One region of the Caballeronia sp. LZ028 genome, then DNA from elsewhere that is predicted to be linked to it. Evidence: riboswitches for the same ligand, from Rfam matches in the RefSeq annotation. Region 1 holds a riboswitch; the other holds the start of a gene.
What was found. Region 1 has a riboswitch for thiamine pyrophosphate ahead of QCE58_RS14260 (FAD-dependent oxidoreductase). Riboswitches for the same ligand answer to the same signal wherever they lie in the genome.
Positions count from the first base shown of each region.

Region 2: it holds a riboswitch for thiamine pyrophosphate, as region 1 does, so the genes downstream of both, thiC (phosphomethylpyrimidine synthase ThiC) here and QCE58_RS14260 (FAD-dependent oxidoreductase) in region 1, are expected to answer to the same signal.

Region 1 covers NZ_JARUXN010000001.1:3,012,194-3,017,953, forward strand. The annotation lists gene QCE58_RS14240 (ABC transporter ATP-binding protein) at 1-83, opposite strand, end outside; gene thiE (thiamine phosphate synthase) at 181-1,254, opposite strand; gene QCE58_RS14250 (thiazole synthase) at 1,251-2,057, opposite strand; gene thiS (sulfur carrier protein ThiS) at 2,081-2,278, opposite strand; gene QCE58_RS14260 (FAD-dependent oxidoreductase) at 2,295-3,437, opposite strand; TPP riboswitch at 3,625-3,749, opposite strand; gene QCE58_RS14265 (ABC transporter ATP-binding protein/permease) at 3,981-5,723, shown strand.
Region 2 covers NZ_JARUXN010000001.1:1,260,170-1,265,929, reverse strand. The annotation lists gene QCE58_RS05920 (dihydrofolate reductase family protein) at 81-722, shown strand; gene QCE58_RS05915 (DUF4397 domain-containing protein) at 782-1,564, opposite strand; gene QCE58_RS05910 (EamA family transporter) at 1,915-2,856, opposite strand; TPP riboswitch at 3,077-3,217, shown strand; gene thiC (phosphomethylpyrimidine synthase ThiC) at 3,347-5,278, shown strand; gene QCE58_RS05900 (glycine zipper 2TM domain-containing protein) at 5,519-5,698, shown strand.

The DNA.
Region 1 (5,760 bases):
TTCAGGTTCGACAGGACGAGCCGGTCGCCGTAGCCGAAGTCGACGTCGCGTAGCTCTAGCAGAGTCTCGGAGAAAGCAGGCACTGGGTAAGAGATTCCGTTGGCGCAAGAGGCCGAATTATAGGGCCTGCGCGCAATCGGTGCTTTGCCTAGGCGTGTATCCCCTTGCTTTTGGGACTTTTCACCGTTGACCTGCGAACATTTTTTGCAGTGACAAAACCGCCGCGGCTGTGTCCGGTGCCTCGGTGACCGCGCGCACGACCGCCGCGCTGCGCACGCCGGTTTCCAGCACGCCCGGCATCGCCTTGGCGTCGATTCCACCAATGGCGACAAGCGGCACCCGGCCCGACAGCAGTTGCACGTAGCGCGACAGGCGCGCCAATCCTTGTGGCTTGGTCGGCATGACTTTCGTCGTGGTCGGGAAGACGGCGCCGAGCGCAAGGTAGCTCGGCTTGAAGTGCAGCGCGCGCAACATCTCGTAATAGCCGTGCGTCGACAGACCGAGCCGCACGCCGGCTTTCGCGATGGCGCTCAGGTCGGCCGTCTGCACGTCTTCCTGTCCGAGGTGCACGCCGTACGCGCCCGCCGCAATCGCCTCGCGCCAATGATCGTTGATGAAAACCTGTGCGTCATGCCGACGTCCCGCCTCGACCGAGCGCGAGATTTCGCGCTGCAAGTCGGCGGCGTCGGCGGTTTTGCGGCGCAGTTGCGTCGTGCGGACGCCGAGACCGAGCACGCGCTCGACCCAGTCGGCGCTCGGCAGCACCGGATACAGGCCGAGCCGATCGGGGCACGCCGGGAATCCGCCTTCGGGCGCGGCGGGCAGATCGGCGACACGCGGAAACGTCGCGAAATCGACGGGCCACGCGTCGTCCTTGTTCTCATCGCCCGCGCGCCAGGCGAGCGCGAGCGTCAGCGCGTCGTGCGGCTCGAAGTTGCAGTCGAGGAAAGCGGCGAGCGCGGACAGCCAATCATCCGACCATTCGCCTTCGAGCGCGAAACGCTCGTCGCCACGACGCAGCGTGACGCGATCGCCATGCGCTTCAAGGATTGCCGCGGCGCCGTTCGCGGCCACATCGTGCGGCTCGTTGAACACGATGATGTCGCTCGCCTGCGGCGATTCCGGCGCGGTCAGGCAGATGCGCCAGCGCGTTTCCGCCGTCGGCCATTCGCCGAGACGCGCGCGAATCCGCTCGGCGACTTCAGTCAGCTCGTCCGCCGGCGGCCAGAACACTTCACGATTCAACAAGCTCATGCCGCGCCTCCGTCCTGATGCCAGAACGGCATGCCGACGACCGGCGTGCTCGCCTGCGCGCTGTCGCGCTCGGCCATGGGGCCCGCGAGGAACGCGGTGCGCCCCGCTTCGACGCCGAGCGCGAACGCGCGCGCCATCTGCGGCGGGAAGGTTGCCTGCGAGACGGCCGTGTTGAGCAGCACGCCATCGAAGCCCCATTCCATCACCTGACACGCATGCGACGGCACGCCGAGACCGGCATCGACGATCAGCGGCACATCCGGCAGACGCTCGCGCAAGGTGCGCAGCCCGTATGGATTCGTCACGCCCTTGCCCGTGCCGATGGGCGCGCCCCACGGCATCAGCGCTTCGCAGCCGGCATCGAGCAGACGCCGGCCGATGACGAGATCTTCCGTGCAGTAAGGCAGCACCTTGAAGCCATCGCGGATCAGCTTGGCCGCCGCTTCGACGAGGCCGATCGGATCGGGCTGCAGCGTGTAGTCGTCGCCGATCAATTCCAGTTTGATCCACGGCGTCTCGAACACCTCGCGCGCCATGTGCGCGGTCGTGAGCACCTCGTCGACGCTCTGGCAGCCCGCCGTGTTCGGCAAAAGCGCGACGCCGTGGCGCTTGAGCACATCGAAAAAGCCGGCTTCGCCAGTCTCCGACTGACGGCGCAGCGCGACCGTGACCATGCCCGGCCGAGCGGCGTCGATGGAGTCGGAAAGCGATTGCAGCGACGGATAACGCGACGTGCCGAGCAGCACGCGGCTCGGAAACGTCTCGCCGTAGAGCGTGAGGACGTCGGCGGTGGAAATGGTCATGGTTCGATCCTTCGGTTCGGAGTTCAGCCGCCCGCGACGGGCGACACGACGTCGAGCTTGTCGCCGGCGGCGAGCATTTTCGTGGCGTGTTCGCCGCGCGCGACGAACTGGCCGTTCAGCGCGACCGCGAACGGCGGTTTCGCGCCGAACGCGGCGAGCGCGTCGGTGACGGTGGTGGCGTCGGGCAAATCGAAGACGCGCTGATTGATGTGGATGTTCATGGTTGTTTCCTGATGACTAGAGCGCTGGCGCAACCGCGAACTCGCCGTGCAGCAGTTCGGGCCAGCGCGCGGCGCTGCGGAAATCGGAGAAGGCCTCGGCATCGGCGATATCGCCGGAAGCGAGCGCGTCGGCGAGACGGCACGCGGCATCCGCGACTTCGGGCGCGATCATGAAGCCGTGCCGGTACAAGCCGTTCACGCGCAAGGTCCGCGCCCCGTCCCAGACGATCGCCGGCCGGTGATCCGGCAAGGTCGGCCGGCAATGCGAGTTCAGTTCGAGGATGCGCGCCTCGCCGAAACCCGGATGCACCGCGAACGCGGCGCTCAGCAGCTCGAGCGCCGAACGTACGCTCACGGGCGACATGTCCTCGCCCTCGACTTCCGTCGCGCCGATCACGTAGAGATCGTTCTCCTTCGGCGCGATGTAGAGCGGATAGCGCGGATGCAAGAGCCGCACCGGCCGCGTCAGCCCGATGCCCGGCGCGTGCACGCGCGCGACTTCGCCGCGAATGCCGCGCAGCGCGGGCCACGCGGGCTTGCCGCCGAGGCCGCGGCAATCGATGATCCAGCGCGCGTCGGGCATCGCATCGACGGCGGTGTTCCAGTGCGTACGCACGCCGCGCGCGGCAAGTCCGGCGGCGAGCGCGCCAAGCGCCTGACGGTTGTCGAGTTGGCCTTCGTTCGGCAGCAGCCAGCCCTGCGCGAAGCGCGTTCCGAGCGCCGGTTCGGCTTGCGCGACTTGCGCGCCCGCGAGCTTGACGAAGCCGCCGTCGAGCAGATTGGCGGGCGAATTGGCCTTGAGACGGCGTTCGAAGAGCGGCGCTTCGGCGCGATCCGCGCCGTGCCAGACGACGAGCGTGCCGTTGCGCTGAAAGAAAACCGGCTCGGGCAATTGCGCGATGAGTTCAGGCCAGCGTTCGAGCGATGCCGCCCCCAGCCCGACGACGAGCGGCTCCGCGCTCGCCGCTTCCGCGAGCGGCGCGAGCATGGCGGCGGCGACCCACGCGGCCGACTGTGTGCCGGCGGCGTCGCCGCGTTCGTAAAGCGCGACGTCGTGGCCCGCGCCCGCGAGTTGCCAGGCGACGAGCCGTCCGACGAGCCCGCCGCCGACGACGGCGAAATCCGGCCGGCGCGCGGCGCCCTGATCGATTCTGTTCATCAATTCGATGTCTCCATACGCGTAACGCTGCGGTGCACGATGGAGACGAAAGACGCGATCCCGATCGTGCTGGCGCGGCGCCACATCACGAGGACGAAATCAGCGGGAGAGACCGGCTCGGCAGCGCATGAAGCGCGCCGGGCGCGAAGAAAGGACTGGAAGAGACTGGAGGAATGGCGCGAGGCTCGCGCGGTCTCCGGAAACTTCCCTCGCCGGTATTACCCGGATCGGGTGCAAAGGGTCTCTCTCAGCCTCGCCGCGCTGCCGACCGTTCCGGCCGCCGATGCACGCGAAGCACCCCTGTTTCGTCGAGGGTCATTAAAACATGAAAGGCGAAGGCGCTGCAAACCGGGATTCCCCGCCTTTTATCGTGCGCGGCGGCACTCTGGCACAATGCCGCGAACATGGTTCGCAGGACGATCGCCCGAAATTAAGTGAGCGTTAAGCGAACCCCGGAACAATCTGCGGAGCCGGAAAACGCCGCGCGCGGCCCGGCCGCGGACGTAACAATCGGGCGCCACGAGGCGCATCAGCAGGAAGCTCATGACCAACACCCATACCGAAAGCACGCAGCAGAAGGCCGACGAAGTCTCGGCGTGGAGCCTCATCAAGCCCTACTGGGTGTCGGAGGAGCGCGGCTTCGCGTGGGGCCTTCTCGTCGCGATCATCGCGATCAACATGACCGTTGTGTGGATCAACGTCCGGCTCAACAGCTGGAACGCCGACTTCTACAACGCGCTGCAGAACAAGAACGTCAAGGACTTTCCGCATCTGCTGCTGATCTTCACGGGCCTCGCGTTCGCGTACATCCTGCTCGCGGTGTACGGTCGATATCTGCGGCAGATGCTCGCGTTTCGCTGGCGTCAATGGCTCACCAACCGCTTTCTGGAACAATGGCTCGGTGACAAGGCGTTCTACCGCATCGAGCGCGACCGCCTCGCCGACAACCCCGACCAGCGTATTTCCGACGACCTGCAATCCTTCGCCACCACCACGCTTTCGCTCTCGCTCGATCTGCTTTCGACGCTCGTCACGCTCGTCACTTTCATCACGATTCTCTGGACCATCGCGGGCGCGCTGACCTTCTCGCTCGGCGGCACGCCGATCACGATTCCGGGCTATATGGTCTGGGCCGCCGCGCTCTACGCGATTCTCGGCTCGCTGATCATCCAGAAGGTCGGGCATCCGCTCGTGTCGATCAACTATCAGCAGCAGAAGGTCGAGGCCGATTTCCGTTTCGGCCTGATCCGCGTGCGCGAGAACGCCGAACAGATTGCGTTTTATGACGGCATCGCGACCGAAACGGCGAACGCAAAGACCATCTTCCAGCGCATTCGCGACAACTGGTGGATGATCATGAAGTACACGAAGCGCATGACCTTCGTGCTGTCGTTCTACGGGCAGATCGCGATCATTTTCCCGATCATGGTCGCCGCGCCGCGCTACTTCGCGGGCGCGTTTTCGTTCGGCGTGCTGATGCAGATTTCATCGGCGTTCGGCACGGTCAGCGATTCGTTTTCGTGGTTCATCAACAGTTATTCGACGTTGGTCGAATGGCGCGCGACCGTGAATCGTCTGCGCGAATTCAAGCGCGTGATGCGCTCGACGCATATCCGCGAAGAAACGTCGCCAGCGACGGAGCGCGGCGGCATCAACCTGCACTACACGAGCACGCCGTCGCTCACGACGAACGGGCTCATGCTCGCGCTGCCCAACGGCACGCCGCTTTCGCGCGTGGCGAACGTGTCGATCGAGCCGGGTTCGCGCTGGCTGGTCGTCGGTCCATCGGGCTCGGGCAAGAGCACGTTGATGCGCGCGCTCGCGGGTCTTTGGCCGTTCGGCGACGGCACGATCGACGCGCCCGTCGACGCGAAGATGATGTTCGTCCCGCAGATGAGTTATCTGCCGATCGGCACGTTGCGCGCGGCGCTTTCGTATCCGTCGGCGGGTGGAACGTTCAGTGATGAAGAGTCGCGCGACGCGCTGCGTCTGTGCAATCTCGAGGCGTATGCGGATCGGCTGGAGGAAAGCGCGCATTGGGCGCGGAGTCTGTCGCCGGGCGAGCAGCAACGGCTTGCTGCCGCGCGCGTGCTGTTGCACAAGCCGGACTTCGTGTTCCTCGACGAAGCCACGAGCGCGCTCGACGCCGAGAACGAGCTGCATATCTACAACATGCTGGTCGAGCGGCTTCCGAAGGCGGCGATTGTGAGCGTGGCGCATCGCGAGTCGGTCGCGATGTTCCATGATTACAAGATCGAGATCGAGAGGGCGATGGCGGAGGTTTGACCCGTCCGCGCTCAAAAGCAAAAGGCCACGCAATCGC
Region 2 (5,760 bases), 1.8 Mb from region 1:
AGTTCGCTCATCTCGATGCCTTCCTGAGCGATGATGCCTGGCTTCAGACATCGGGATTCACAGCGCAAACGGAGACACGAATGGCCAAAGTAAAAGTAGCCGGGTTCGGCGTTTCGCTCGATGGCTTCGCCGCGGGAACCGGTCAGAGTCTGGAACATCCGCTCGGGGTGCGGGGCCCGGAGCTCTTTCAGTGGTTTTTCCCGACGCAGACGTTTCGGCGGATGCAGGGAAAAGACGACGGCGAAACCGGTGTCGATGACGACTTCGCCCGGCGCGCGATGGACGGATTCGGCGCGTTCATCGTCGGGCGCAACATGTTCGGGCCGATTCGCGGCGAATGGCCGGATGAAAAATGGAAAGGATGGTGGGGTGAGGATCCGCCCTATCATGCGCCGACTTTCGTGCTGACCCATTACCCGCGTCCGCCGATTCGGATGCAAGGCGGGACGACGTTTCACTTCGTCTCGGACGGCATCGAGGTCGCGCTGCAAAAGGCACGCGAAGCGGCGGGCGCGAAGGACATCAAGATCGGCGGCGGAGCGGCCACGGTCAAGCAATACATTCAGGCCGGCCATGTGGATGAAATCCACCTCGCTTTCGCGCCGGTGGCGCTCGGGCAAGGGGAATCGCTCTTCGACGGTCTGGATTTGCGCGCTTTGGGATATCGGACGGTCGAGCACGTTCCGACGGAGCGGGCCACGCACATCGTCCTTGCGAAGTAGCTGCGCGCGATACGAAAAGGCCCGGCCGATTCTTCCGGCCGGGCTGTGCGGTTCATGCCTTATTGCGTGTCGGGCAGTTCGAGCGCCGGCTGCTGCGTGTTGCCACCCTGCGCGACGAGCACGCGAATCTTCTCGGGCACGAGTTGCGTGGCTGCAGTTCCCGAAGGCAGCGTCGTCACGAGCCAGTCCGCGTTGTTGACGAGATCGAACGACGCCGATTTATAGACCGGCGTCTTCGAGCCCGGCAGCGTCGCGATCAGTTGATACGTGCCGCCGGAGACGTAGATCGAGTCTTGCGTCGTCGCCGGTACGGCGTTCTTGTAGGCGACGCCCGCCATCGTCGGGCTGACGGTCGAGATGTTCGTGCCCGGCGCGACGAGATAGATGTCGAGGTTCGGCGCGTTCGTCGATGCGTTGAACGCGCGCACGCGTGCGCTGCTCGATAGCAGGCCCTTGTCGAACGGATCGTCGATCACCGCGATCGACGGCACGAAGCCCGCGTCCGGCAGCGCGATCACCGTGTATTCGTGCCCTTTCGCCGCGTTCGAGATGGTCGTGTCGGTGGCGAGTTGCGTCGTCGTGTTGACGGCGGCGTAGGAAAAGTTGTGCTGGCCCGTGTCGATGTTCGCGAAGTTCGTCACCGCCTTATAGGCGAGATTCGGCTGCAGGATCTTGCTGTTGTCGTAGAAGTCGACGTTCGGGCCGCTCGGGATCGCGTGGATGAAATGGACTTGCGGCTGAGTGACGCCGATTTCCTTGCCGACGTCATCGGAGCTTCCGCCGCAAGCGGAGAGCAAAGCGGCGACGGCGGCAAGCGCGGCAGCGGTGCGGATGAGCTTCATGGTTTCACCTTCCTTTGTTTTGATTTGATTTGATCGGCCACATCGTCATCCGGGTCCGGACGATTAGGCATCCGCAGGACTTTGCGCGCTCGCTCGCCGGGCCCGATTCGGGTTTCCCTCTTGCCATTTCGATCGATCAGATTTGCCGTCGAAGTGGCGCATGCGTTGAGCAATGAGCATGCCCCGAGACGGTGCGACGATGGCGTGTATCGGCCGCTGAGGCCCGTCCGGAAAGGGTTTCGGATTCGTTAGAGGAATTACTCGGGATGCGCGAAGACCCCGCGCGGTGCTGCATCGATCAATGCAGCGTCGCCGCGTGACGAGAAGCGGTTTTTACAAGGATGGTGCGTTCAGAGAAGTCCCCGCCGCCGCTGATCAAACCAGAACGAAAGCCCAACGGAAAGCAGAATCACAACGGTCGCAATCACGGTCCATTGCGTGACGATTTCCCCGAGCAGCAGCGCGCCCAAACCAACCGCCACCACCGGATTCACATAAAGACAACTCGTCGCGACGATCGTGCTCGTATTGCGGATCAGAAAGTTATACGCGACATAAGCGGCCATCGAACCGATCACAACGAGATACAAAAACGAGAACCCCGCGCCGACGCCGACGCTCGCCAACCGCTCGCCCGATGCGAACGCGATCGCCGTCGCGATCAATCCGCCCAAACCGATCTGCAGCGCCGTCGACATCAGCAGATCGGAAGGCTGCGGCAGGCGCGTCGCCAGATGCGCGCCGCCCGCCCAGAAGATCGCGGCGCACAGAATCGCCAGCGTGCCGACCGTCGAACTCGGCGAGGGATCGCCGTGATTCAGCAGCACGATCCCGAGCAGACCCAGCGCCACCGCGAACCACTCGCCTTTCGCGACGCCGCGTCCGCTGAGCGCGGTGAAGATCGTCGCGAAAAGCGGCACCGTCGCGACCATCACGGCGGCCGTGCCGGTCCCCACGGTCCGCATGCCGTAAGCCATCATCCCGCTCGACAGACCTTCCAGCAACGTGCCGACGATCGCCGCGTTGCGCACTTCCCGCGCGCTGGGCCACACCGACTTGCGATGCACCGCGATCAAGAATAGCCCGATGCCCGCGAACAGATTGCGCAGCCCGCCGAGCATCAACGGCGGAAAAGATTCGAGCGCGAGATGGATGCAGAGATACGTCGATCCCCAAACGAGATAGACGACCGTCAGCGCAAGCGCGACCTGCCCCTTGAAAGAGCGCGGCGCGCGAAACGGAAAACGGTCAGGGAAGCTGAACGGCAGGCGCGGCGGAGGCAGAGCGGACATGCATCACTCCGCGGCGACGGCTGCGCGCCGGAGAAAAACGGGCAAAACCAGACAGAACGACATGGCGTAAAGCAAAGGGGAATGGCGCGAGGAAGGACCGCGCGACCTTCGGGAAAACCCGGAAATCCGCGGCGCCCGACATTATGCAGTAAGCGCTCGCATCCATCGGCTCATTTTCGGGATGGTTGCCAAGACGCCACGCCGCGGTGTAACGTGTCGGCTGCTAACGCGGGGGTCCTGCGTTGCACATCGCGGTTTCGTGCGGTTTCATCGGCGAAGCGCTTCGTGTGGCGTGGGTGAGAAATACCCTTTGAACCTGATCTGGATAATGCCAGCGCAGGGAAGCGTTCGGGTTCCATAGGCCGCAGTCCACGCCACTTCAACCGAACCCGTACCTTTCCATCTCGTTCCTCCCTGTTTAGCTCCTGAGTCACCACGAGCTACGACATCGCTCGTGCTGAAAAAAATCGTCCCTTAGGAGATCAAGCACATGAATGCCAACCCGAAGTTCCTCTCGGAAAACGCCGTCGTCGATGCCGCCGCCATCGCGCCGCTGCCGAACTCGCGCAAGGTCTATGTCGAAGGTTCGACGCCCGACATCCGCGTGCCGATGCGCGAGATCACGCAATCCGACACGCCCGACGGCTTCGGCGGCGAGAAGAATCCGCCCGTCTACGTGTACGACACGTCAGGCCCGTACACCGACCCCGACGCGCAGATCGACATTCGCAGCGGTCTGCCCGCGCTGCGCGGCGCGTGGATCGAAAAGCGCGGCGACACCGAGGAACTGAGCGGCCTGTCGAGCGAGTTCGGCCGCGAGCGCGCCGCCGATCCCAAAACGGCCGAACTGCGCTTTCCGGGTTTGCACCGTCATCCGCGCCGCGCGCTCGCCGGCAAGAACGTCTCGCAGATGCACTACGCGCGCCAGGGCATCATCACGCCGGAGATGGAGTACATCGCGATTCGCGAGAACCAGCGTCGCGCGGAGTATCTCGAAAGCCTGCGCACGAGCGGCCCCAACGGCGAAAAGCTCGCGAAGATGATGGGCCGCCAGCACGCCGGACAAGCCTTCGGCGCGGCGGCGTTCGGCAAGGACGCGGCGAAGGAAATCACGCCTGAATTCGTGCGCGAGGAAGTGGCGCGCGGCCGCGCGATCATCCCCGCGAACATCAATCACCCGGAAAGCGAGCCGATGATTATCGGCCGCAACTTCCTCGTGAAGATCAACGCGAACATCGGCAATTCGGCGGTCACGTCGTCGATCGGCGAGGAAGTCGACAAGATGACGTGGGCGATTCGCTGGGGCGGCGACACGGTCATGGATCTGTCGACCGGCAAGCACATCCACGAAACGCGCGAGTGGATCATCCGCAATTCGCCGGTGCCGATCGGCACGGTGCCGATCTATCAGGCGCTCGAAAAGGTGAACGGCAAGGCCGAAGACCTGACGTGGGAAATCTTCCGCGACACGCTCATCGAGCAGGCGGAGCAAGGCGTCGATTACTTCACGATTCACGCCGGCGTGCGCCTGCAATACGTGCCGCTGACCGCGAACCGCATGACGGGCATCGTGTCGCGCGGCGGCTCGATCATGGCGAAGTGGTGCCTCGCGCATCACAAGGAAAGCTTCATTTACGAGCACTTCGAAGACATCTGCGAAATCATGAAGCAATACGATGTCTCGTTCTCCCTCGGCGACGGCCTGCGCCCCGGCTCGATCTACGACGCCAATGACGAAGCCCAGCTCGGCGAACTGAAGACGCTCGGCGAACTGACGCAGATCGCGTGGAAGCACGACGTGCAGGTGATGATCGAAGGCCCCGGCCACGTTCCGATGCAGCTCATCAAGGAAAACATGGACCTGCAACTGGAATGGTGCGACGAAGCGCCCTTCTACACGCTCGGGCCGCTGACGACCGACATCGCGCCGGGTTACGACCACATCACGTCGGGCATCGGCGCTGCGATGATCGGCTGGTTCGGCACCGCGATGCTCTGCTACGTCACGCCCAAGGAACACCTGGGGCTGCCGAACAAGGACGACGTGAAGGAAGGCATCATCACGTACAAGCTCGCGGCGCACGCGGCCGATCTCGCGAAGGGTCATCCGGGCGCGCAGGTGCGGGACAACGCGCTGTCGAAGGCACGCTTCGAATTCCGCTGGGAAGACCAGTTCAATCTCGGTCTCGATCCGGACAAGGCGCGCGAATTCCACGACGAAACGCTGCCGAAGGATTCCGCGAAGGTCGCGCATTTCTGCTCGATGTGCGGCCCGCACTTCTGCTCGATGAAGATCACGCAGGACGTGCGCGATTTCGCGGCGAAGCAAGGTGTCAGCGAAAGCGAGGCGCTCGCCAAGGGCATGGAGACGAAGGCGATCGAGTTCGTGAAAAAGGGCGCGGAAATCTATCAGCCGACCTGAAGCTTCTGACTCGCTGACAACGGCCTGTCGCACAGCGCGTGCGGCAGGCCGTTTTTTATGTGTGCGCCGGGCGCAAAGCCTTGTCGGGCCTGAATGAGCGGTTCATCCGACGATTCGGGCATCTTTTCTGCTGGTTGAGTGCGTGAACCGGCGCAAATGCGGCCGAGCCGCAGCCGATTCATCTCATCTTCGAATTGGAGAGTCGACATGAAAATCATCAAACAGATCGGCGCCGCTGCAATGATCGTTGGGTTTCTGGGAGGACTGACCGCTTGCGGCGACATGACCACGCGTCAACGGGATACGGCTATCGGCGCCGGCGTCGGTGCGGCGGGCGGCGCGGTGATCGGCGGCAGCGCGCTTTCGACGCTCGGCGGCGCGGCGGTCGGCGGGATTATCGGCAATCAGGTCGGGAAGTAGCGCGAACATCGTCTGAACGACGCAACGGACGCGTTTCGCCGCCATCAACGACCCGCTGTTTC